DNA from 4 places in the Streptococcus sp. 1643 genome. Region 4 is predicted to be linked to each of the others. Evidence: predicted binding sites of a transcription regulator. Region 4 holds the regulator's gene; each other region holds the start of a gene.
What was found. Region 4 encodes CtsR, which represses protease genes until heat stress. Its sites were predicted from a motif close to TTGGTCAAAAAAGGTCAAANA; they were not measured.
Positions count from the first base shown of each region.

Region 1: the regulator CtsR is predicted to act here: its motif matches at 1,471-1,491, upstream of clpP (ATP-dependent Clp protease proteolytic subunit ClpP).
Region 2: the regulator CtsR is predicted to act here: its motif matches at 2,331-2,351, upstream of FD735_RS08285 (ATP-dependent Clp protease ATP-binding subunit).
Region 3: the regulator CtsR is predicted to act here: its motif matches at 2,282-2,302, upstream of FD735_RS06750 (ATP-dependent Clp protease ATP-binding subunit).

Region 1 is NZ_CP040231.1:1,294,708-1,300,252, forward strand. Features, by position in the region: gene FD735_RS06830 (ABC transporter substrate-binding protein) at 1-372, opposite strand, end outside; gene FD735_RS06835 (YlbG family protein) at 461-730, opposite strand; gene clpP (ATP-dependent Clp protease proteolytic subunit ClpP) at 809-1,399, opposite strand; gene upp (uracil phosphoribosyltransferase) at 1,579-2,208, opposite strand; gene FD735_RS06855 (cytidine/deoxycytidylate deaminase family protein) at 2,297-2,764, opposite strand; gene FD735_RS06860 (TetR/AcrR family transcriptional regulator) at 2,783-3,340, opposite strand; gene FD735_RS06865 (DegV family protein) at 3,465-4,310, shown strand; gene FD735_RS06870 (NAD(P)/FAD-dependent oxidoreductase) at 4,368-5,543, shown strand.
Region 2 is NZ_CP040231.1:1,584,997-1,590,541, forward strand. Features, by position in the region: gene FD735_RS08280 (S-ribosylhomocysteine lyase) at 1-115, shown strand, start outside; gene FD735_RS08285 (ATP-dependent Clp protease ATP-binding subunit) at 175-2,280, opposite strand; gene FD735_RS08290 (Spy0128 family protein) at 2,733-5,545, opposite strand, start outside.
Region 3 is NZ_CP040231.1:1,274,863-1,280,407, forward strand. Features, by position in the region: gene FD735_RS06730 (TfoX/Sxy family protein) at 1-231, opposite strand, end outside; gene FD735_RS06735 (amino acid ABC transporter ATP-binding protein) at 265-999, opposite strand; gene FD735_RS06740 (amino acid ABC transporter permease) at 999-1,682, opposite strand; gene FD735_RS06745 (DUF1797 family protein) at 1,874-2,104, shown strand; gene FD735_RS06750 (ATP-dependent Clp protease ATP-binding subunit) at 2,342-4,600, shown strand; gene FD735_RS06755 (NUDIX hydrolase) at 4,731-5,183, shown strand; gene FD735_RS06760 (DUF1827 family protein) at 5,242-5,541, shown strand.
Region 4 is NZ_CP040231.1:1,831,256-1,836,800, forward strand. Features, by position in the region: gene FD735_RS09445 (ATP-dependent Clp protease ATP-binding subunit) at 1-1,448, opposite strand, end outside; gene FD735_RS09450 (CtsR family transcriptional regulator) at 1,450-1,908, opposite strand; gene FD735_RS09455 (hypothetical protein) at 2,237-2,557, opposite strand; gene FD735_RS09460 (Panacea domain-containing protein) at 2,547-3,008, opposite strand; gene FD735_RS09975 (hypothetical protein) at 3,150-3,500, opposite strand; gene FD735_RS09470 (hypothetical protein) at 3,516-3,806, opposite strand; gene FD735_RS09475 (hypothetical protein) at 3,856-4,068, opposite strand; gene FD735_RS09480 (HNH endonuclease) at 4,337-4,678, opposite strand; gene FD735_RS09485 (hypothetical protein) at 4,860-5,507, opposite strand.

The DNA of each region.
Region 1 (5,545 bases), 540 kb from region 4:
AGCTGCAGCAGTTGCACCAGATGTCGCAGGTCCTACAATAGCTGCTACTTTTGATTGGGTAACAAGGTTTGTTGTAACAGAAGCTGCTTCAGCAGTTTCTGACTTGTTGTCTTTGTCTACAACTTCGATTTGTTTTCCATCAATTCCACCTGCAGCGTTGATTTCGTCTACAGCAAGTTGGGCACCTTTTTGTTCAGCTGTACCATAAGCTGCCACAGCACCTGTCTCTTCAAAGTTAAAACCGATTTTAATTGTTTTTTCGTCTACTGGATTTCCAGTTGTGTTTGACGCTCCTGACTTGACCTCTCCACAGGCAGCAAGAAGAGCCACACTAGCAAGAGCCACAAAAGATAGGGCAAATTTTTTCTTCATTTTTAATCTCCTTATAGTTGTTCCAAAAAATAGTATGTTAAGAATATACCGAATTATCAGAAAATTGTCAATACATTTATTTAATTTTTTAAATGATAACGTTTTCTTCGTTACGATAGAGATTGCCAACGAAAGGAGTTTCTAGCTCTTGAATATGGCAACGTCTAATTTTCTTGATATATCTTTCCTTACCTAATCTCTCAACTAAGTCATCTAGCTCCTCAGTTGGAACATAGAGCTGTAAGTAACGATGTTTTTTGGAATGGTAACAGATATCACCGTATTCCTGAAGTTTTTTTGCGTCTCGATTATAGTAGAGATAGATGATTAATCCTGATCGATTTGTTTTTTCAAACATGAGGGATCCTCTTTCTAAGAAATCTTCCCCTATTATACCAAAAAAAGCAAACTCCGTCGAGTTTGCTTTCTAGGTTGCTTAGCTTAAAGAATTGTTGGCCATGATTTCATCGATAAAGCCATATTCAAGTGTTTCTTGGGCACTCATCCAGTAATCACGTTCCGCATCTGCATGAATTTGCTCGACTGATTTACCAGAGTTATCTGCAAGGATTTGCTCCAAAGTCTTACGAGTTTTAAGCAAGTGCTCTGCAGCGATTGCCATATCGGTTTGTTGGGTACCGCCACCTGTACCACCCATTGGTTGGTGAATCATGTACTCTGCATTTGGAAGCATGAAACGTTTGCCTTTTGCGCCACTTGATGCAATGACAGTCCCCATGGATGCAGCCATCCCCATAACGATAGTTTGGACATCCGCTTTGATAAAGTTCATGGTATCAACGATTGCCAAACCAGCTGAAACAGAGCCCCCAGGTGTATTGACATAAAGGTAAATATCTTTTGTGCTGTCTTGGGCATCCAAGAAAAGTAATTGGGCGATAACAGAGTTGGCCATGTTGTCTTCAACTGGACCTGTTAGCATGATGATGCGGTCTTTCAGAAGACGAGAGTAAATATCATAGGAACGTTCTCCACGGCTTGTTTGTTCAATAACTACAGGAATCATTCATTTCTCCTTTTATGTTTTATGTTGAATTTTCTTAGTCTTACGACTCAATACAGAACTATTATATCTTTTTGGTCAAAAAAGGTCAAATTTTTGCTCTATTCTCTAAACAGAAACAAAAACTCAACCTCCTTTCAAGTCAAAAACGAACTTCTAGTTTCACTATTTACTTTGGGATTTTATTTAGTACCGAACAAGCGGTCTCCAGCATCTCCAAGACCTGGAACGATATAACCGTGTTCGTTCAAGTGTTCATCTAAGGCTGCTGTAAAGATTTCTACATCTGGGTGTGCTTCTTGAAGAGCTTTCACTCCTTCTGGAGCAGATACTAGGCAGACAAACTTGATATTTGAAGCGCCACGTTTTTTAAGGGAATCTACTGCCAAGATTGCTGAGCCACCTGTTGCCAACATTGGGTCCACTACAAAGATTTGACGTCGGTCAATGTCCTCAGGCAATTTCACCAAGTATTCAACTGGTTGAAGGGTTTCTTCATCACGGTACATACCGATATGACCAACTTTGGCTGCTGGAACCAAGCTCAAGAGGCCATCTACCATCCCGATACCTGCGCGCAAGATTGGGACAATCGCCAATTTTTTCCCAGCCAATTGTTTTTGAACGGTCTTTGTGATAGGTGTTTCGATTTCCACGTCTTCAAGTGGAAGATCACGAAGTACTTCATATCCCATCAACATTGCAATCTCGTCTACTAGTTCACGAAAAGCTTTTGTAGAAGTGTCTGTACGACGCAAGATTGACAATTTGTGTTGAATGAGTGGATGATTAATGACTTCAATTTTTCCCATTTTCTGAGTTCCTTCTTTCAATTTATTCTTCTTATTATATCAAAAAACGGTTTAAAAAGCTGTCTAAACCATTTATTTTAATTAATTTTTAAATCAAATCTGCCTCTTGAAGAGCTGTCTGAACAGTCTCTAATGGTAAATGGGTCAACTCGGTGCCTTTTTCTTGATAAAGGTACTGGGCATAGTCATCCATTCGGTACTGGTTGATATAAACCACGCGCTTACAACCAACTTGTAGCAGTTGTTTGGTGCAGTTCAGACAAGGGAAATGGGTCACATAGGCTGTAAATCCTCTTGGAACCCCTCGTTCAGCTCCTTGCAAGATGGCATTAACCTCGGCGTGAAGGGTTCGGACACAGTGTCCTTCAATGACTAGACATTCGTGGTCGATACAGTGCTCCGTTCCCGATACAGAACCATTGTAGCCTGTTGAAATGACTTTATTGTCCTTAACGAGGATAGCTCCCACCTTGGCACGTTTGCAGGTCGAACGATTGGCAATCAGTAAAGCCTGGGCTGCAAAGTACTCATCCCAAGCCAGTCTTTTTTCTGTCATAAGTCTTCTCCTTTTCCTCTATTTTTTGAAAAATGGCAAGCGTAAATCGGCAATCTTTTCAGCTGGAACCTTCATGCCATCCTTGATCCATTTGAGCAGAACCGATACGATGGCAGAACTCCAAAAGGAATGAAGGTAGCTACTGACCCCTTTTGATTTTCCGTGGTATTTTTCCAAAAATTCCTGCATGGCTTGGACGAAAATCTTTTCCAAGTGGTAGTCCAGAGCAAGTTGAATAACCTTGGCTTCTTTCTTGGCTGCGCGGAAAAGGTGAACCCAGACTAGATAAAGGTCGGTTTTGACATCGTAATGACTGAGCTGTTCCATAATGTTATGGACACTGCGTTTAAAAACACTTTCCAAAATCTCTTCTTTGGAATCATAGTTACGATAGAAGGCAGCACGAGAGACGCCCGCCCGTTTGACCAGCTCCGAAATGCTGATCTTGGTCAAGTCTTTTTTCTCTAGAAGTTGCAAAAGAGCCGTCTCGATTGCTTCTCTGGTTAAAAAATTGGATTCTTGATTTGATTTTCTGAGATTTTCAAGAGATTTTTCAGATATTTTACGTTCAGACATAACAATTTCTTTCTACTTGTGACAACAGAGAGGTGGTACTTTTGTTTCAAGGGCTTTCATGATATAATTGTAAAAAAAGACAGAACCTTTGTCAATGTATAAGTGACAAAGATGGAGAATTTCTATGACTTGGAAGATTGTAGCTGACTCTGGTTGTGATTATCGTCAACTAGCAACTCCTGCTATTGATACTGAATTTGTGAGTGTTCCTTTAACCATTCAAGTAGCTGATCAGGTCTTTATCGATGATGCCAATCTTGACATTGACCACATGATGGAAACCATGTATGCGACTTCTGAGGCTTCAAAATCAGCCTGTCCTAGCCCTGATGATTACCTGCGTGCATTTGAAGGTGCTAAGCATATCTTTGTCGTTACCATCACTGGAACTCTTTCAGGTAGTCATAATAGTGCACAGCTCGCTAAGAATATCTATCTTGAAGAACACCCTGACACTCAGATTCATGTGATCGATACATTGTCTGCAGGTGGTGAGGTTGACTTGATTGTCGAGAAAATCAATAGCTTGATTGATCAAGGACTTTCTTATGAGGAAATTGTTGAAGCTATTACAGCCTACCAAGAAAAAACGAAGTTGCTTTTTGTCCTTGCTAAGGTCGATAACTTGGTAAAAAATGGCCGTTTGAGTAAGCTTATCGGTACAGTCGTTGGCCTCCTCAACATCCGTATGGTTGGGGAAGCAAGTGAAACTGGAACCTTAGAACTACTCCAAAAAGCGCGTGGACCCAAAAAATCCCTTCAAGCAGCCTATGAAGAACTCATCAAGGCTGGCTACGCTGGTGGCCGTATCGTCATGGCTCATCGCAGCAATGATAAATTCTGTCAGCAATTGTCAGAACGCTTGCTGGAAACCTTCCCGCAAGCGGATATCAAAATCATCCCTACGTCTGGTCTCTGCAGTTTCTATGCAGAAGATGGCGGTTTGTTGATGGGATATGAAATTAACTAAGATTATTAGCAACAAGAGATGCCAAGCATCTCTTATTTTTTGTGGTACAATAGAGCTATGAAACATTTTGATACTATTGTCATTGGTGGGGGACCTGCTGGCATGATGGCTACGATTTCCAGTAGCTTTTATGGTCAGAAAACTCTTCTCATCGAAAAAAATCGCAAACTTGGGAAAAAATTAGCTGGAACAGGCGGTGGTCGTTGTAATGTAACCAACAATGGAACTTTAGATGACCTACTAGCTGGCATCCCTGGTAACGGGCGTTTTCTATACAGTGTCTTCTCCCAGTTTGATAACCACGATATCATCAACTTTTTTACGGAAAATGGTGTTAAACTTAAGGTCGAAGACCACGGACGCGTCTTTCCTGCTAGTGACAAGTCTCGGACCATTATTGAAGCCTTAGAAAAGAAAATCACTGAACTCGGTGGTCACGTTGCTACTCAAACGGAGGTTGTTTCGGTTAAAAAGATAGACGACCAGTTCGTCCTCAAGTCCGCAGACCAAAGCTTCACTTGTGATAAACTCATTGTCACAACTGGTGGAAAATCCTATCCTTCTACAGGTTCGACTGGTTTTGGACATGAGATCGCCCGTCATTTTAAACACACCATTACAGAACTTGAAGCCGCTGAAAGTCCTTTATTGACAGATTTTCCACATAAGGCCTTGCAGGGAATTTCACTGGATGATGTGACCTTAAGCTATGGCAAACATGTTATCACTCATGATTTGCTCTTTACCCACTTTGGTTTGTCAGGACCTGCTGCTCTGCGCATGTCTAGTTTTGTCAAGGGTGGAGAGGTTCTCTCGCTAGATGTTTTGCCTCAACTTTCTGAGAAGGACTTGACTGCATTTCTAGAAGAAAATCGGGAAAAATCTTTGAAAAATGCTTTAAAAACTTTGCTTCCAGAACGCTTGGCAGAATTTCTTGTGCAAGGCTATCCTGAAAAAGTCAAACAACTGACTGAAAAGGAACGCGAACAACTTCTCCAGTCCATCAAGGCCCTCAAAATCCCTGTGACCGGAAAAATGTCCCTTGCCAAATCCTTTGTCACCAAAGGCGGTGTCAGTCTTAAGGAAATCAATCCCAAAACCCTCGAAAGCAAGCTCGTTCCTGGACTCCACTTTGCTGGTGAGGTACTGGATATCAATGCCCACACGGGTGGCTTTAACATCACTTCTGCCCTCTGCACCGGCTGGGTGGCAGGAAGTCTACATTATGATTAAAA
Region 2 (5,545 bases), 250 kb from region 4:
CATCGAATCTTGCGGAAACTACAAGGACCACAGCCTCTTTTCTGCTAAAGAATGGGCCAAACTCATCCTAGAACAAGGAATCTCAGATGATGCCTTTGAGCGCCATATCATCTAAACACAAAAAGGAACCAGCTTGTAGCTAGTTCCTTCTTTTTTTATTCTCAAAATCTTGAGTTAGGCTTTTTCACGAATGACCAAAACGCCATCTTCCATATCTGCTTCCAGATGTTTAGCATCTAGATGATCCAAGTGGAAATCTGTTACCTTATCACGAATTTGTTGTTCAACCACACGACGGAGAGGACGAACACCCATGACTTCGTCATAGCCTTCTTCGGTGATAAAGTCCTTAACTGCTTGGCTGACTTCCAAATCAATGTCTTTCTTAGCCAAGGTTTGGTTGACTTCCGCCAACATCAAGTCCACAATCTTAGAAAGGTCTTCCTTATTCAAGTGTGAGAACTCGATAACTGCGTTAAAGCGGTTGATGAACTCTGGACGGAAGAATGGTTTCAAACGATCCATCAACTCTGGTTTATCCGCATCTTCAGTCAAGTTAGCTTCATAGCCAAATCCAGCATTTGATGTCGCGATAATGACCGTGTTCTTGAAGTTCACTGTATTTCCTTGACCATCAGTTAAACGACCATCATCCAAGACTTGGAGGAGAAGGGTGATTACTTGAGGATCAGCCTTTTCAATTTCGTCCAAGAGAATGATAGAGTATGGATTGCGACGAACACGTTCTGTCAAGGTATTGCTATTGTCATCATAACCCACATAACCGGCTGTTGTACCGATCAATTTAGAAACGGCTGTGCGGTCACTGTATTCAGACATATCCAAGCGGATAATCGCATCCTTGGTACCAAACATATCCAGCGCCAATTGCTTAGCAAGTTCTGTCTTACCAACCCCAGTTGGACCTACAAAGAGGAAGCTACCGATTGGGCGATTGCCTTCATCAAAACCAGCACGGTTACGACGGATAGCACGAGCTACAGCTTCAACTGCCTTGTCTTGACCGATTACCTTGTGTTCCAAGCGATGAGCCATATCTTTCAAACGTTCGATATCTGACGCTCCCATTTGAGATACCGGAATACCAGTCATACGTTCCACAGATTCAGCCACATCGTTGATGCTTGCAGTCACTTTCATGTCTTCTGTGTGGTTTTCGACTTTTTTCTCTAATTCTGCAATACGTGTTTTAGCATTGAGAGCTGCTTCAAAGTCTTCTGCCTCAACTGCTTTTTCTTGCTTGTCTTTTTCTGCCTCAATTTCCCGTTCAACAGCATGAACATCTGTTACAGGATGTTGAGCTGCCAAGTGAGCAGCCGTTACGTCCACAAGATCAATAGCCTTATCTGGCAAGCTACGTTGAGGAATGTATTGGATAGAATAATCCACTGCTGCTTTTAAGACTTCGTCTGGCAAGATGACATTGTGGTGTTGTTGATAGAGGTCACGAATCCCTTGAAGGATTTTAAAGGTATCCTCTGCTGAAGGAGCATTGACCTTGACTTCGTTGAAACGACGAGCAAGAGCTGCATTTTTCAAGATGGTGTTACGGTATTCGTCTTGAGTTGTCGCTCCAATAACGGTCAATTCACCACGAGAGAGAGCTGGCTTGAGAATGTCCGCAAGCCCTTTAGAACCACTGTCTCCTCCGATTGAGCCAGCGCCAAGGATTTGGTGAATTTCATCAAAGAAGAGGATAATATTCCCTGCTTCTTTTACTTCATTGACTAGATTTTGAACGTTTTCTTCAAAGCTACCACGGTATTGAGTTCCAGCCTCAAGACCTGAGATATCAATAGAAATAATTTCCTTGTTCTTGATGGCAGCCGGAACATCTCCATTCACAATCGCTTGTGCTAGACCTTCGACAACGGCTGTCTTACCAACACCTGCATCTCCAACTAGAACAGGATTATTTTTCGTACGACGTGAGAGGATTTCAGATGTTTCTTGAATTTCCTTGTTTCGTCCGATTACAGGATCCAGCTTGCCCTCACGAGCTTCCGCTGTCAAGTTGCGACCTAGTTTAGCAAGGACACCGTCTTGTTTCATACCTGAAGCGTGTTGTTGCATTTGTGCATCAGATTCTGCATTACCTGGCAATTGACCAGTTGCACGATAGTGAGCAAATTCCTCAGGTGTCACTTCACGTCCATTAATCAAGTAGCGACGATTTTCAGAACTATACCCTCGCATACCTCCCATCAATTGGTTAAATAAATCATCCATGTTGTTAAAGTTATTAAAGTTGTTGTTCATATTCTTTACCTCGTTTATTCTTAATTATATGCGATCTCTGATATTGACTATCTTTGACCTTTGTTTTAAAAATTTTAGACTAGCTAACTAGCTACCCTACGTATAATTTCTGGTTTTTCTTTCTTAAATAAGCCTTTTATCATCTTCTTTTCAAAATCTGTTAGATTTAACATAGGCCTCACCCCTTTCTAGGGTATCTATCATACATTTTCAAGAAATAGGATCATTGAAAATGAAGTTTTCTAAGGAATTCATTTTCCTTATGTTCCTACTATATCACATTGGTCAGTAAAAGTCAATAGTTTTTTGACCAAATTTGACTATTTTTTAAAAAATTTTTTGAAGTACAAAAAAAGCCCCTAGAAAACGAATTTTCTAGAGACTTTCTCTATCAAGTTTAAGAGAGAAGAAATATTCTCACTTACCAAGTTTCATGTTTCTCCTACGAAAGCCTAAGCTTTACGTTTTACGAAGAATACCAATCCGCTCAATGCCAATACTACAAATCCAATTGCAGAAAGGATAGAGGTTGCTTCACCTGTGTTTGGAAGTTCAGCTTGACCTTTTTCCTCAGTTACTGGAGGTGTTGGTTGTGGATCTGGCGTTGGCGCTGGATCTGGCGTTGGTGCTGGATCTGGCGTTGGTGCTGGATCTGGCGTTGGTGCTGGATCTGGCGTTGGCGCTGGATCTGGCGTTGGTGCTGGATCTGGCGTTGGCGCTGGATCTGGCGTTGGTGCTGGATCTGGCGTTGGTGCTGGATCTGGCGTTGGCGCTGGATCTGGCGTTGGCGCTGGATCTGGCGTTGGCGCTGGATCTGGCGTTGGTGCTGGATCTGGCGTTGGCGCTGGATCTGGCGTTGGTTTTGGATCTGGCGTTGGCGCTGGATCTGGCGTTGGTTTTGGATCTGGCGTTGGCGCTGGATCTGGCGTGTAGACGTTCTTAAAGACACTACCTGCTGGATATTCAACAGTTGCCTTCAAGGCATTTGTTGCTGCATCTTTGGTTACTGTTACCACTGCAGTCTTTTCTGTATCGTAAGTAATACCAGCTGCTCCGGCATTCACTTCTTTTACAGTATAAGTATGAACACCTTCTGCATCATAGTTGATTACATTAAACGTTACTTTTCCAGCTTGGTTTGTTTTTGTATCCAGTTTGTTTGTATCTTCATACAATTCAAATTGGAATTCACCATCAACCAAAGCACGACCAGTCAATTCTTTCGTAAACTCAAGTGTTTCTGATGTAGCTGTTGGAGCCGGTGGAACTGGTGCTGTATAAATATTTGTGAAGACACGTTCTGCATCCGCATCTTTTACAGTCGCAACCAATTGACCTTGACCGTTATCTGCTACAGTTACTTTAACTGTGTAAGATTCAGTTGAGTAAGTCACACCTGACTCTGTTCCTGCTTTTTCAGTGATAGTGTAAGTGTGCTCGCCTGCTTCTGTGTAGTTGACGTTGAAGACAACTTCGCCTGAAGCAGCGTTCTTAGCAGTAGCTACAACTTTATCTGTATCTTTTTCTTTCAATTCGAAAGTATAAGCATCAGCTACAAGTTCTTTACCTGTAATCTTCTTAGTTGCTTTGATTGTCGCATCTGTTGAAGCGGCTTTATAAGTGTTAGTGAAGACACGTTCTGCATCCGGATTTTCTACAGTCGCAACCAATTGACCTTGACCGTTATCTACTACATTCACTTTAACTGTGTAAGATTCAGTTGAGTAAGTCACACCTGACTCTGTTCCTGCTTTTTCAGTGATAGTGTAAGTGTGCTCGCCTGCTTCTGTGTAGTTGACGTTGAAGACAACTTCGCCTGAAGCAGCGTTCTTAGCAGTAGCTACAACCTTATCTGTATCTTTTTCTTTCAATTCGAAAGTATAAGCATCAGCTACAAGTTCTTTACCTGTAATCTTCTTAGTTGCTTTGATTGTCGCATCTGTTGAAGCGGCTTTATAAGTGTTAGTGAAGACACGTTCTGCTTCATCTACAGTCGCAACCAATTGACCTTGACCGTTATCTACTACATTCACTTTAACTGTGTAAGATTCAGTTGAGTAAGTCACACCTGACTCTGTTCCTGCTTTTTCAGTGATAGTGTAAGTGTGCTCGCCTGCTTCTGTGTAGTTGACGTTGAAGACAACTTCGCCTGAAGCAGTGTTCTTAGCAGTAGCTACAACCTTATCTGTATCTTTTTCTTTCAATTCGAAAGTATAAGCATCAGCTACAAGTTCTTTACCTGTAATCTTCTTAGTTGCTTTGATTGTCGCATCTGTTGAAGCGGCTTTATAAGTGTTAGTGAAGACACGTTCTGCTTCATCTACAGTCGCAACCAATTGACCTTGACCGTTATCTACTACATTCACTTTAACTGTGTAAGATTCAGTTGAGTAAGTCACACCTGACTCTGTTCCTGCTTTTTCAGTGATAGTGTAAGTGTGCTCGCCTGCTTCTGTGTAGTTGACGTTGAAGACAACTTCGCCTGAAGCAGTGTTCTTAGCAGTAGCTACAACTTTATCTGTATCTTTTTCTTTCAATTCGAAAGTATAAGCATCAGCTACAAGTTCTTTACCTGTAATCTTCTTAGTTGCTTTGATTGTCGCATCTGTTGAAGCGGCTTTATAAGTGTTAGTGAAGACACGTTCTGCTTCATCTACAGTCGCAACCAATTGACCTTGACCGTTATCTACTACATTCACTTTAACTGTGTAAGATTCAGTTGAGTAAGTCACACCTGACTCTGTTCCTGCTTTTTCAGTGATAGTGTAAGTGTGCTCGCCTGCTTCTGTGTAGTTGACGTTGAAGACAACTTCGCCTGAAGCAGCGTTCTTAGCAGTAGCTACAACTTTATCTGTATCTTTTTCTTTCAATTCGAAAGTATAAGCATCAGCTACAAGTTCTTTACCTGTAATCTTCTTAGTTGCTTTGATTGTCGCATCTGTTGAAGCGGCTTTATAAGTGTTGGTGAAAGTTGGTTCTGCTGAAGTGACAGAAGCTGTCAATACTCCACCTTGGAATGCTGCTGTTACAGTAACTTCCTTACCTTCTTCATCAAATGTAATACCAGAAGCTGCTGCTGAAGTATCTTCTTTGATGACGTAGCGGTAAGTTCCCGCACCTTTTACTTCAATGTTCTCGAAGGTAATCGTTCCATCAGCTTTTGATTTCGCTGTGGCTACTGGAGTCTTCAAGTTCTCTGCTGTATATAGGTTAAAGGTAAACTCATCCGCTTTTGGAAGTTTATCTGTACGACCTTCTACCACTT
Region 3 (5,545 bases), 560 kb from region 4:
TATCAAAATCATCTCCTTAGCTCCTTCATAAGGACGTTCAAGCTTAGTCTGTCCCAGTTGATCCAAGACCAGCTTCACAGGCTTCAGTAACAAACGATTATCATAGATTCCCCCAATAATCTTCCCAAGATAATAAAGGATATACTCTCCCATCATTGGACGATAACTCATCTCCTCTAGCTCTGATAGCTGTTCGAGAATAAAATCTAAATATTCTTTACTGGAAGCCATGATGCCTACTCCATTTCTTCTAAAAATGAGGTATTACAAAACCTTACTCAAAAATTCCTTGGTCCGTTGTTCTTTTGTTTGATCGAAAATCTCCTCAGGCGTTCCATCTTCGACAACAACCCCATCCGCCATAAAGATAACACGGTCTGCTACCTCACGCGCAAAGCCCATTTCATGAGTCACAATCACCATGGTCATCCCCGACTTGGCAAGGTCTTGCATCACAGCTAGAACTTCTCCAACCATCTCAGGATCCAGGGCTGAAGTCGGCTCATCAAAGAGCAAAACATCTGGTTCCATAGCAAGTCCACGTGCAATGGCAATCCGTTGTTGCTGACCACCTGACAAACTCTGTGGATAGGACGTTGCCTTATCTGGCAAACCAACTTTTTCTAACAGTTCCTGTGCTCTTTTCTCAGCAACTTCCTTGCTTTCACCTTTGGTTTTAATTGGTGACAAAGTGATATTTTCCATCACTGTCATATTGGGAAAGAGGTTGAATTGTTGGAATACCATGCCCATCTTTTCACGCATAGCAAAAAGGTCATTTTTCTTATCAGTGATATCAACTCCTTCAAAGATAACCTTACCTTTACTTGCTTCTTCAAGGAGATTCATAGAACGAAGGAAAGTTGATTTCCCGCTCCCTGACGGACCGATAATGACCACAACTTCTCCTCGTTTAATCTCAAGGTTGATACCTTTTAAAACTTCATTTTTCCCAAAAGACTTATGTAGTTCTTCAATTTTAATCAAGGTTTCTGTCATTATTTTTTGTCTCCTTGTCCAATATGTTTTTCAAACGCTTTCAATGCCACTGTCAAAACAGAGGTCATAATCAAATAGTAAAAGGCTGCAAATAAAAGGGGAGTCAACGGTAAATAAGTTGTTGTCGCTACAGTCGTTGCACCATTCCACAACTCCATCACCCCAATCGCAGACAAGAGGGAACTATCCTTGATAATGGTGATAAATTCATTTCCCAGAGCTGGAAGAATATTTTTGATAGCTTGTGGCAAAATGACATAACGCATGGCATTTTTGGGACGAATACCTAAGGAATAAGCTGCCTCTAACTGCCCTTTAGGAACCGCATTGATCCCCGCACGAACAGTTTCTGAAACGTAAGCACCACTGTTCATAGAAATAATCAGAATACCAGGAATCAAACGAGAAAGATCAACTCCTAAAATTCCCACTTGAATAGTCGGAGCATTGATATGCATAAGAGCAAAGGCAATCATTATTTGAACCATCATCGGAGTACCACGGAAGATCCAAACATAGACATTCGCAAACCAGACGAGCGGTTTAAAGCGTAATCGCTGAGCAAAGGCCAGTAACACACCTATAATGGTCCCTAAGCAGACAACAAGGATAGAAATCAATACGGTAATCAGAGCACCATAGTTAAAATACGGTAAATACTTTGGTAAAAAAGAAAAATTCATATTCAATCAACTTTCTATGTATTGGATTGTATGATTATAACATGAATTGAATTAAAATTCAATCCTTTTTCTCTAATTTTACCAATTAACTTGATAGAATAGAGAAATAGAGAGAAATCACAGTTTTTTTCTAGTCAACTACCTCTTGTTTATGGTAAAATAGAAACGATAAGAAATGGAGGAGAATCAAAATGGAATCACATTTGGTTAGAATCATTAACCGCCTAGAAGCAATGACAAAAGATGGTGGAAATCTAAAACGTAATTTTGAACGTGAAGGTGTTGTTGTCGCAGAAGTTGCATACAGCCATGACGAAGAAAACGGATCGCTCTTCACCCTTCGCGATGTAGAAGCTCGTGAAACTTATACCTTTGATAGCATTGATTTGATTGCAATGGAGATCTACGAACTCCTTTACTAATATAAAAACAACGGGCAGAAAGGCCCGATGAATGAGAATCCTTTTTGTCACCACAAATGGGATTTTTTCTTACCTTCAATGTCGCTGGATTCTCCATAAATCCTTCTTTTAAAAACGACCACTTCCCAATCTTTTTACTTGCTTTACACCTTAATCATGCTATAATGAGAGTATAAAACTTTGACTATTCTTGACCTTTTTCTTAGACCAAGAATAAGAATGAAATGAGGTAGATGTATGCTCTGTCAAAACTGTAAAATTAACGACTCAACAATTCATCTGTATACCAATATCAATGGACAGCAAAAGCAAATTGATCTCTGTCAAAATTGCTATAAAATTATCAAAACAGATCCAAATAATACCCTCTTTAAAGGAATGACTGACTTAAATAATCATGACTTTGATCCCTTCGGCGACTTTTTCAATGATTTGAACAATTTCAAACCTTCTTCTAATAACGTCCCTCCAACTCAATCTGGTGGGGGATACGGAGGAAGCGGTGGTTATGGGCCTCAAAACCGCGGCCCACTTCAAACACCTCCTAGCCAAGAAAGAGGACTCTTAGAGGAATATGGTATCAATATTACTGAGATTGCTCGTCGGGGAGATATTGACCCTGTTATTGGTCGAGATGAGGAGATTATCCGCGTTATCGAAATCCTCAACCGTCGAACCAAGAACAACCCTGTCCTTATCGGAGAACCAGGTGTTGGTAAAACAGCCGTTGTTGAAGGTCTAGCTCAGAAGATTGTTGATGGCGATGTTCCCCATAAACTCCAAGGCAAGCAGGTCATCCGTCTGGATGTGGTCAGTCTAGTCCAAGGAACAGGGATTCGAGGCCAATTTGAAGAACGAATGCAAAAGCTCATGGAAGAAATTCGCAAACGCGAGGACATCATCCTCTTTATCGACGAAATCCATGAAATTGTTGGTGCAGGGTCAGCAGGCGATGGCAATATGGATGCTGGCAATATCCTCAAACCTGCCCTTGCCCGTGGTGAATTGCAACTGGTCGGAGCCACTACTCTCAATGAATACCGCATCATTGAAAAAGATGCCGCCCTAGAGCGCCGTATGCAACCTGTCAAGGTAGATGAACCAACTGTCGAAGAAACCATTATCATCCTTAAAGGGGTTCAAAAGAAATACGAAGACTACCATCACGTCAAGTATACTGATGCTGCTATCGAAGCTGCTGCAAATCTTTCCAACCGCTATATCCAAGATCGCTTCTTGCCAGACAAGGCTATTGACCTGTTGGATGAAGCTGGTTCTAAGATGAATCTGACACTGAACTTTGTTGATCCTAAAGTGATTGATCAGCGTTTAATAGAAGCTGAAAATCTCAAGGCGCAAGCTACACGAGAGGAAGACTTTGAAAAGGCTGCTTATTTCCGCGATCAGATTGCCAAGTACAAAGAAATGCAAAAGAACAAGGTGACCGATCAGGATACTCCAATCATTAGCGAGAAAACCATCGAACATATCATTGAGCAAAAAACCAATATCCCTGTTGGAGAACTCAAAGAAAAAGAACAGTCTCAGCTTATCCATCTAGCAGACGACCTCAAAGCTCATGTCATTGGTCAAGATGAAGCTGTCGATAAGATTGCCAAGGCCATCCGTCGTAATCGTGTTGGACTTGGAACTCCTAACCGGCCAATCGGAAGCTTCCTCTTTGTCGGACCAACTGGTGTCGGTAAGACAGAACTTTCCAAACAACTAGCCATTGAACTTTTTGGTTCAGCTGATAGCATGATTCGCTTTGATATGAGTGAATACATGGAAAAACACAGTGTGGCTAAATTGGTCGGAGCCCCTCCAGGTTATGTCGGCTATGATGAAGCTGGTCAGTTAACGGAAAAAGTTCGTCGCAATCCATATTCTCTCATCCTTCTCGATGAAGTCGAGAAAGCCCATCCAGATGTGATGCACATGTTCCTTCAAGTCTTGGACGATGGTCGTTTGACTGATGGGCAAGGACGTACAGTTAGCTTTAAGGATGCTATCATTATCATGACCTCAAATGCGGGTACTGGAAAGGCCGAAGCCAGTGTTGGGTTTGGAGCTGCTCGTGAAGGACGTACTAATTCTGTTCTTGGTGAACTTGGTAACTTCTTTAGTCCTGAGTTTATGAACCGTTTTGACGGCATCATCGAATTTAAACCTCTCAGCAAGGACAACCTTCTCCAAATCGTCGAACTCATGCTAGCGGATGTCAACAAACGCCTCTCTAGCAACAATATCCACCTCGATGTGACTGACAAAGTCAAGGAAAAGTTGGTTGACCTAGGTTATGATCCAAAAATGGGGGCGCGCCCACTCCGCCGCACCATTCAAGACTATATCGAGGATGCCATCACTGACTTCTACCTTGAAAATCCAAGTGAGAAAACCCTCAAGGCAGTTATGACAAGTAATGGTAATATTCAAATCAAATCTGCCAAAAAAACTGAGAAAACAGAAGAGATTGCTTCTGAAATAGAAGAATAAATCTATCTAACAAGTGCAGAAAGTCTATCATTTTCTGCACTTTTTTTACTAAAATAAATTCAAAACCTTGACAGCTTGCCCCTCGTCCATTATGATAATAATAAAGATACTAGAGAATGAGGAAAATGCAATGGCAAACCCAACTTTTGGCGTTAAAAAAGAGAATGTAACCTACCAGCCCCGCTATGGTGTGTACGCAGTTATTCCGGATGCAGAAAAAAAACAAATTGTCTTAGTTCAAGCTCCCAATGGTGCTTGGTTCTTGCCAGGTGGAGAAATTGAAGCAGGCGAAGATCATCAAGAAGCACTGAAGAGAGAACTAATCGAAGAACTTGGCTTTACAGCTGAGATTGGAACCTATTATGGGCAAGCTGATGAATATTTCTACTCTCGCCACCGTGATACCTACTACTACAACCCAGCTTATCTCTATGAAGCTACTTCTTTCCAAAAAGTACAAAAACCATTAGAAGATTTTAATCATATTACTTGGTTTCCTGTTGATGAAGCAATTGAAAAACTCAAACGTGGTAGCCATAAATGGGGAATAGAAGCTTGGAAAATCCAGCATAAAATTGACTAAAATACACGATTTTATCCAAAAAGTGCTATAATAGAGTTAGAAAATCGGAGGAACTGTTATGAAGCTTATCAATACGACAAACTCACACTCGCAACTTGTTAAAAGCCAATTAGAAAGCACAGACGCAACTCTTGTCGAGGTCTATTCTGCTGGAAACACAGATGTAGTTTTCACACAAGCCCCGCTTCACTATGAAATCCTCATTTCCAACAAACACCGTGCTATTCGTGAACCTGAAATCGAAACTATCCAAGACTTCTTCTTAAAACGTAAAATCGACAAGGAAAGCATTGATGAAGCCAATATCAAGACGCTTTATTCTGATAAATTGATTGAGATTTCAATCCCTATAAAATAAGAAG
Region 4 (5,545 bases):
GTAGTCAAAATATCGGATTCTGTTACCAAGTCTTTATAGACAGGGACTTCCTGCTCTTTTGCGATTAACTGAGCAGCTTGTTTCCACTTGCCATCCATCAAAGCCTTGTCAGCTGGACTCAAGTCGGATTCGTCTGCTTTCACTTGCTTGGATTTGTTTTGCACTGTTGCTGCTGCTTCATCTAAGAGGTCGATAGCAGAGTCTGGCAAGTGACGACTGGTCAAGTAACGATGCGCCATCTTGACAGCTGTTTCAACGGCTTCATCTGTGATTTGCACACGGTGGTGTTTCTCATAGGTAGCTTTCAAACCTTGCAAAATAGTCATACTGTCAGCTAGACTTGGCTCTTCAATCGTCACTTTTGCAAAACGACGAGAAAGAGCTGCATCTTTTTCGATGTGTTTTTGGTATTCTTCCTGAGTGGTTGCACCAACTGTTCTCAGAGTTCCACGAGCTAAGGCTGGCTTCAAGATATTGGCTGCATCCAGAGTCGAATCAATACCGCTACCAGAACCCATGATGGTGTGGAGTTCATCGATAAAGAGGATCACTTTGCCATCTTCCTCGATATCCTTGATGATGTTGTTCATGCGCTCTTCAAAGTCACCACGAAAACGTGTCCCTGCAACGACATTCATCAAATCAAGCTCTAGAACACGCATCTTTGCCATCTCAGCTGGTACATCCCCACTAGCAATACGCTGGGCAAGTCCAAGTGCTAGAGCTGTTTTCCCGACACCCGCATCACCAACCAAGACAGGATTGTTCTTGGTTTTACGGCTCAAGATTTGAATCATACGTGAGATTTCCTTGTCTCGACCGATAACTGGCTCTAACTTGCCAGAACGCGCTTGCTCCGTCAGGTCATGAGTATAATCCTCTAAGCCGCCACTTTGAGCTTGAGGCATGCCCATCATATTGGCCATGGAATTTTGCTTGTCAGTTACTGTGCGATGGCGTTGACGCAAAGCCTTAAGATCTTCTCTTGTCCAACCTGCACGTTCCTCTAAATTGCGACGAAGAGCAGCAATTCTGACCTGATCTTTCTGGTCTTCATAAGAAAAGCCTGCTCTCTCCAAGATGCGAGTTGCCAAGGCATTGCCGTCATGCAAAATCGCATAGAGGACATGCTCTGTCCCTAGCACCTTTGCGTGGACCACTGAGGCTACATACTCTGCTTCTGCAAAGAGAACCTCCAAACGATGGGAAAAGGGTAATTCCGTAAAAGTTTCATCTTGGCTATAGTCCGTTTCAGTCAGTTCCAACGCAACCTCTTCTAAACGGTCCATCTCATATGGGTAATCATTTAGAGTCGCACCTGCCACACTGTAACTGTGATTAGACATGGCAATCAACAAATGCCATGACTCTAGGTAACGAGCTCCAAAATGGCTCGCAACCATATAGGCACTTTCGATACATTCATTCAATGCTTTTGAATAGTTCATCTTACTTCTCTTTTCTATCTACCTCTTGTAATAGCTGTCGGAGCATATTGGCACGGACAACTGAGGATTCTTCCCCTAGGACACGATCCGTTGCTACTGAAGTTAGCAAGGTCATCTCCTGTTTGGTCATCAAGTCCTGCTCCACCAAAAGCTGGAGAATATCCTCATAGATCTCCTGACTAACTCTCTCACCAATCGAGTAAAGCAAATCGCGGAGCATCTCATGATGATTGGAAAACTCAATCCGCCCTATGCGAATGTAGCCTCCACCACCACGCTTGCTCTCAACCAAGTAACCTCTGCTTTCCGTAAAGCGGGTCTTGATGACATAGTTGATCTGACTAGGTACAACCTGAAAGGTATCTGCCAACTGGCTCCGTTGCAATTCCACGATACCAGACTGGTCTAAAATCGCCTTGATATAGGCTTCGATATGATCTGATGTATTTTTAAATCTCATAGTAAATCAAACTCCTTCTTTGAACCTTGACTATCTTTGACTATACTATCATTTAACACTCTATAAGTCAAATTTTTAGGGCTCAGCCCTTGAAAATACTGACTTTCTTTAAAAACACTTTGGCATTAATTCGCCTTAGTTTTTCTTGAAAGTTCCTAAAAAAGTCCACAAAAAAAGCCCTAAAAAGGGCGTAATATTGACGAGTTCAGCAGGCAAGAATCTAGCACGATCAAACGTGCTTTTTTCATTACCTGGTATTAGATATACCATACCTAGGAAACACTCTCAGTTATTTGAACATAATGAATACTGCTAATCAGGTAAAATTTCACTGCTCTTTATTATTTGAATTAGTCCCAAAAAGATATCCGGTAAGTGAAAAAATAAGTAATTTAATAATTTCTATGAAGTTCTCCCCAACAGGGCTAATCCCACCTTTGTTATTCCATGTTTCAACTGCGTAAACAAAAACAAGCAAAGCTACACACCAGCCTAGTAAATTATGCCCTTTTATCGTATTAAAAACATCTCTTTTAAAATTATTTTGTTTAGTATCATTTTCAATATCATTAGCAAACTGACTAGTAGTATTTTTAGGGATATCTTCTTCTATAGGAATATTATTCGTATTTTCTTTCTTAGCTGGCAATCTGATACTCCTCTTCTGCATATATATCTTCGTCATTTAAATAAATATCTTGACGCTCGTCAGCCTTTGACCATGCTGTTCCAGGCTGATGTGTAAGGAGCGAAAGATATACACCGTCAAGTTGTTTATATTTTTCCCATACTAATTCAAAAGCTCGATCGAAACGAGGATTGTTATTGAATCGGACCGTATTATAAGAACCATCTTCATTAAGATAAAATTCAGTTATTCTATTAGATCTGAATTTTTTAAAAGCTTGATAAACAGATGAGATAACTGGGCCGTATTGCCATACTTCAAATCTATTCTCAAACAATTTTAAACCGTTTTCTTGTAGATATACCTTGTATAAGATATATATCAATTTTTGTAATTTCATTGGAGAAATATCAATCTTTTCTTTTTTTGCTCTATCTAAGAATGTATTTGCCACATCTAAAGCAGTAATCATATTTATCCCTCCCTTACTTACAAAATATCTTTTTATATACTCATTATAGCACAATTATTAATAGATAACACGTTTTTTTAAGCTCCTTTTATAACACCATAAAAGCCCCTAGTTTCTTTTCTAAGGGCCTTTATTTCGTCATTAGTTTTTATCTTTATATATCAGTAATGCTCCTTCTCGATAACTACGAGCAAAATCTAGTAAGATTTCACTGTTGAGACGGTCATACTCTGTTTTATCAATATCCAGTAAGCTATATAGTTCTTTTAAAGTATGCTTTTGTTTTTGGGAAACAATAAATAAATTATAAAATATACCACGTTTCTTTTCGTCTAGGCCACTACTATAAGAGTCTATCATTTTGACAATCTCGATAGCTTTGGTTTCAAATGCGCCTGGAGTATCTCTAAGATTGGCTAACTTCTTCAGCGACTTGTAACTTTTCAAAAAATGATATGCTCTTTTTGCTGTTTCTGTGTTGTCTACGTCCATTTCATACTACCCAACTCATTGAAAAAATTCTCTCCAGAAAGGATTTTCACTATCAAAAATTCTAACTTCTTCTTCCGTCATATTGTGGGGATAATCAAGAAATAAGTTATAAATTTTTTGCTGATCAAAACTGAACAACAGCTCTCCTCTAACATCTATCTTATCAATCCACCAAATTTTTGATTCTTCATTATTTTTGTAAAAATCACTGTATCCTTCAATATTAGACTCTGAAATAAAAACTTTAGCCATTCCATCGGATGAACTTGGTTTATCGCATTCCGTTAAGTCGTTATTTAACATCATTCAGGCTCTTTCTATCATCTTAGTCAAATAATGTGACCATATTTTTATTTTACGATACTTGTGGAAAAACTTCATCCCATATATCCACTAAACTTTTACCATCAAAAACTTTAGCTTCCATAGCTTCATCAATCGTATTAAACTGCTGACCTTCATAATCATAACCAACTACACAAACGCTAGATAAGAAACAAGCACCTCGGCCATTAACATTAAATTCAAGATCGGTCTCTAAATATTTTTTAATTTCATCTTTTTTCATACATAATTACCACACCTCGATTATATCATTTTTTATATTTCTAAGCCCTAACATTTTATTTCATTATTACTTAATTCTGTGATTTGGCGCGAGAAAAAATGTACAGTGACGGCGTGAAGCTCTTGAGCGCCTAGAGGGAGGGGGATACCCCCCTATACTTTAGCTAGGACTTACTTCACACATATCTGTTATTTTTTTCAAGATTTAAGTATTCAAAATTATTTTTGACATTTTTAAAAAATAATATAATTTTTCTTTTTTGCCTTCTTCAAGCTCTGTACTTTGTCCAGTCTCTAGATTGTGGCAGGTTGCGATTGCCTACAACAGTAGCATTGGCTGACCTATCGTCAGCATATAACTTATCAGACTTCTGTCTGTTGCATTGCCAGTGCGCTAGCTGTAGGTTGTTGATGTCTGATGGATGACCGTTTCGATTGATTGGAATAATGTGATCGATAACTGGTGACAAAGGATGTGGATACTTCAATGACTTATCCACTGGTAGTCCACAAATCCCACAAGTATTTCTGGTCTTTAGAATAATCTTTTTATTCTTTTCAAAAGCGACTCTGTGAGGACCACTCCGGTCCGGTCTATCCTGGGGGGGTATTCATCTAGGGAGGGGGTCCTTTCTTTTTAGGGGAGGGGATCCTTTCTTTTTAGGGGAGGGGATTGGTATTCTCAAATATACCCCCTCGGTATCTTTCAAAACAGGGGTGTTTTTAGTGCACCCACCCCCCTACTCTCAGCTGTGAGTTTCTTATACATTTATATTTCTATTGAAGATTGTATTATTTTTTATTGTAGTTTAAAATCAATTTATACGCTTCAAACTCCTTAAAGCAATTCATTGCATCACGAAGATTTTCGCCTCTGATTTCGTAGGAATGAAAATTAAATCCTGTAGTACCTTTAGTGGTAAAGTTTGTTTTTAAGTCACGGATTATGTTCTCAGCTTCATTTCTTAAATTATTGCATTCTGTATAAAGATCTTCAAGTTCTTTAAGAAGACTACTAGCATTTTTAAAGAATCTATCATCTTCTTTTTTCATAAAATCACGGATTTCATCCTCAATACTTTGCGTCTGTTCTTTAGAAATATAATTTTTATTTTCAATGCTACTACGACGATTTTTGTACATTTCTCGTTTTTTATTTAATACGGAAATCTTTTCTTCAATTTTGGTGTAAGATTCAGCATCCAAGTTGGCTTCAGCAGCAGCCAATTCTTCATATTGTGAACTAATTTCAGATTCAATTATTGGTAAATGATCACTGATTTCAGCTAATTCTTCCGCTTGTTTGTTCCGTACTTCTTCCAGTTTCTTTTTATTTTTTTCAATTACATTCATCTTCTTCTCCAATTCTTTGTTAAATATTTTTTTGTATCCGTCGTTAATTTTATCTGGCTCGTTTCTTATCCTTGGTTTTTCTAACATTTTTACCTCATTTCACAACTGTTATATTTAACATATCT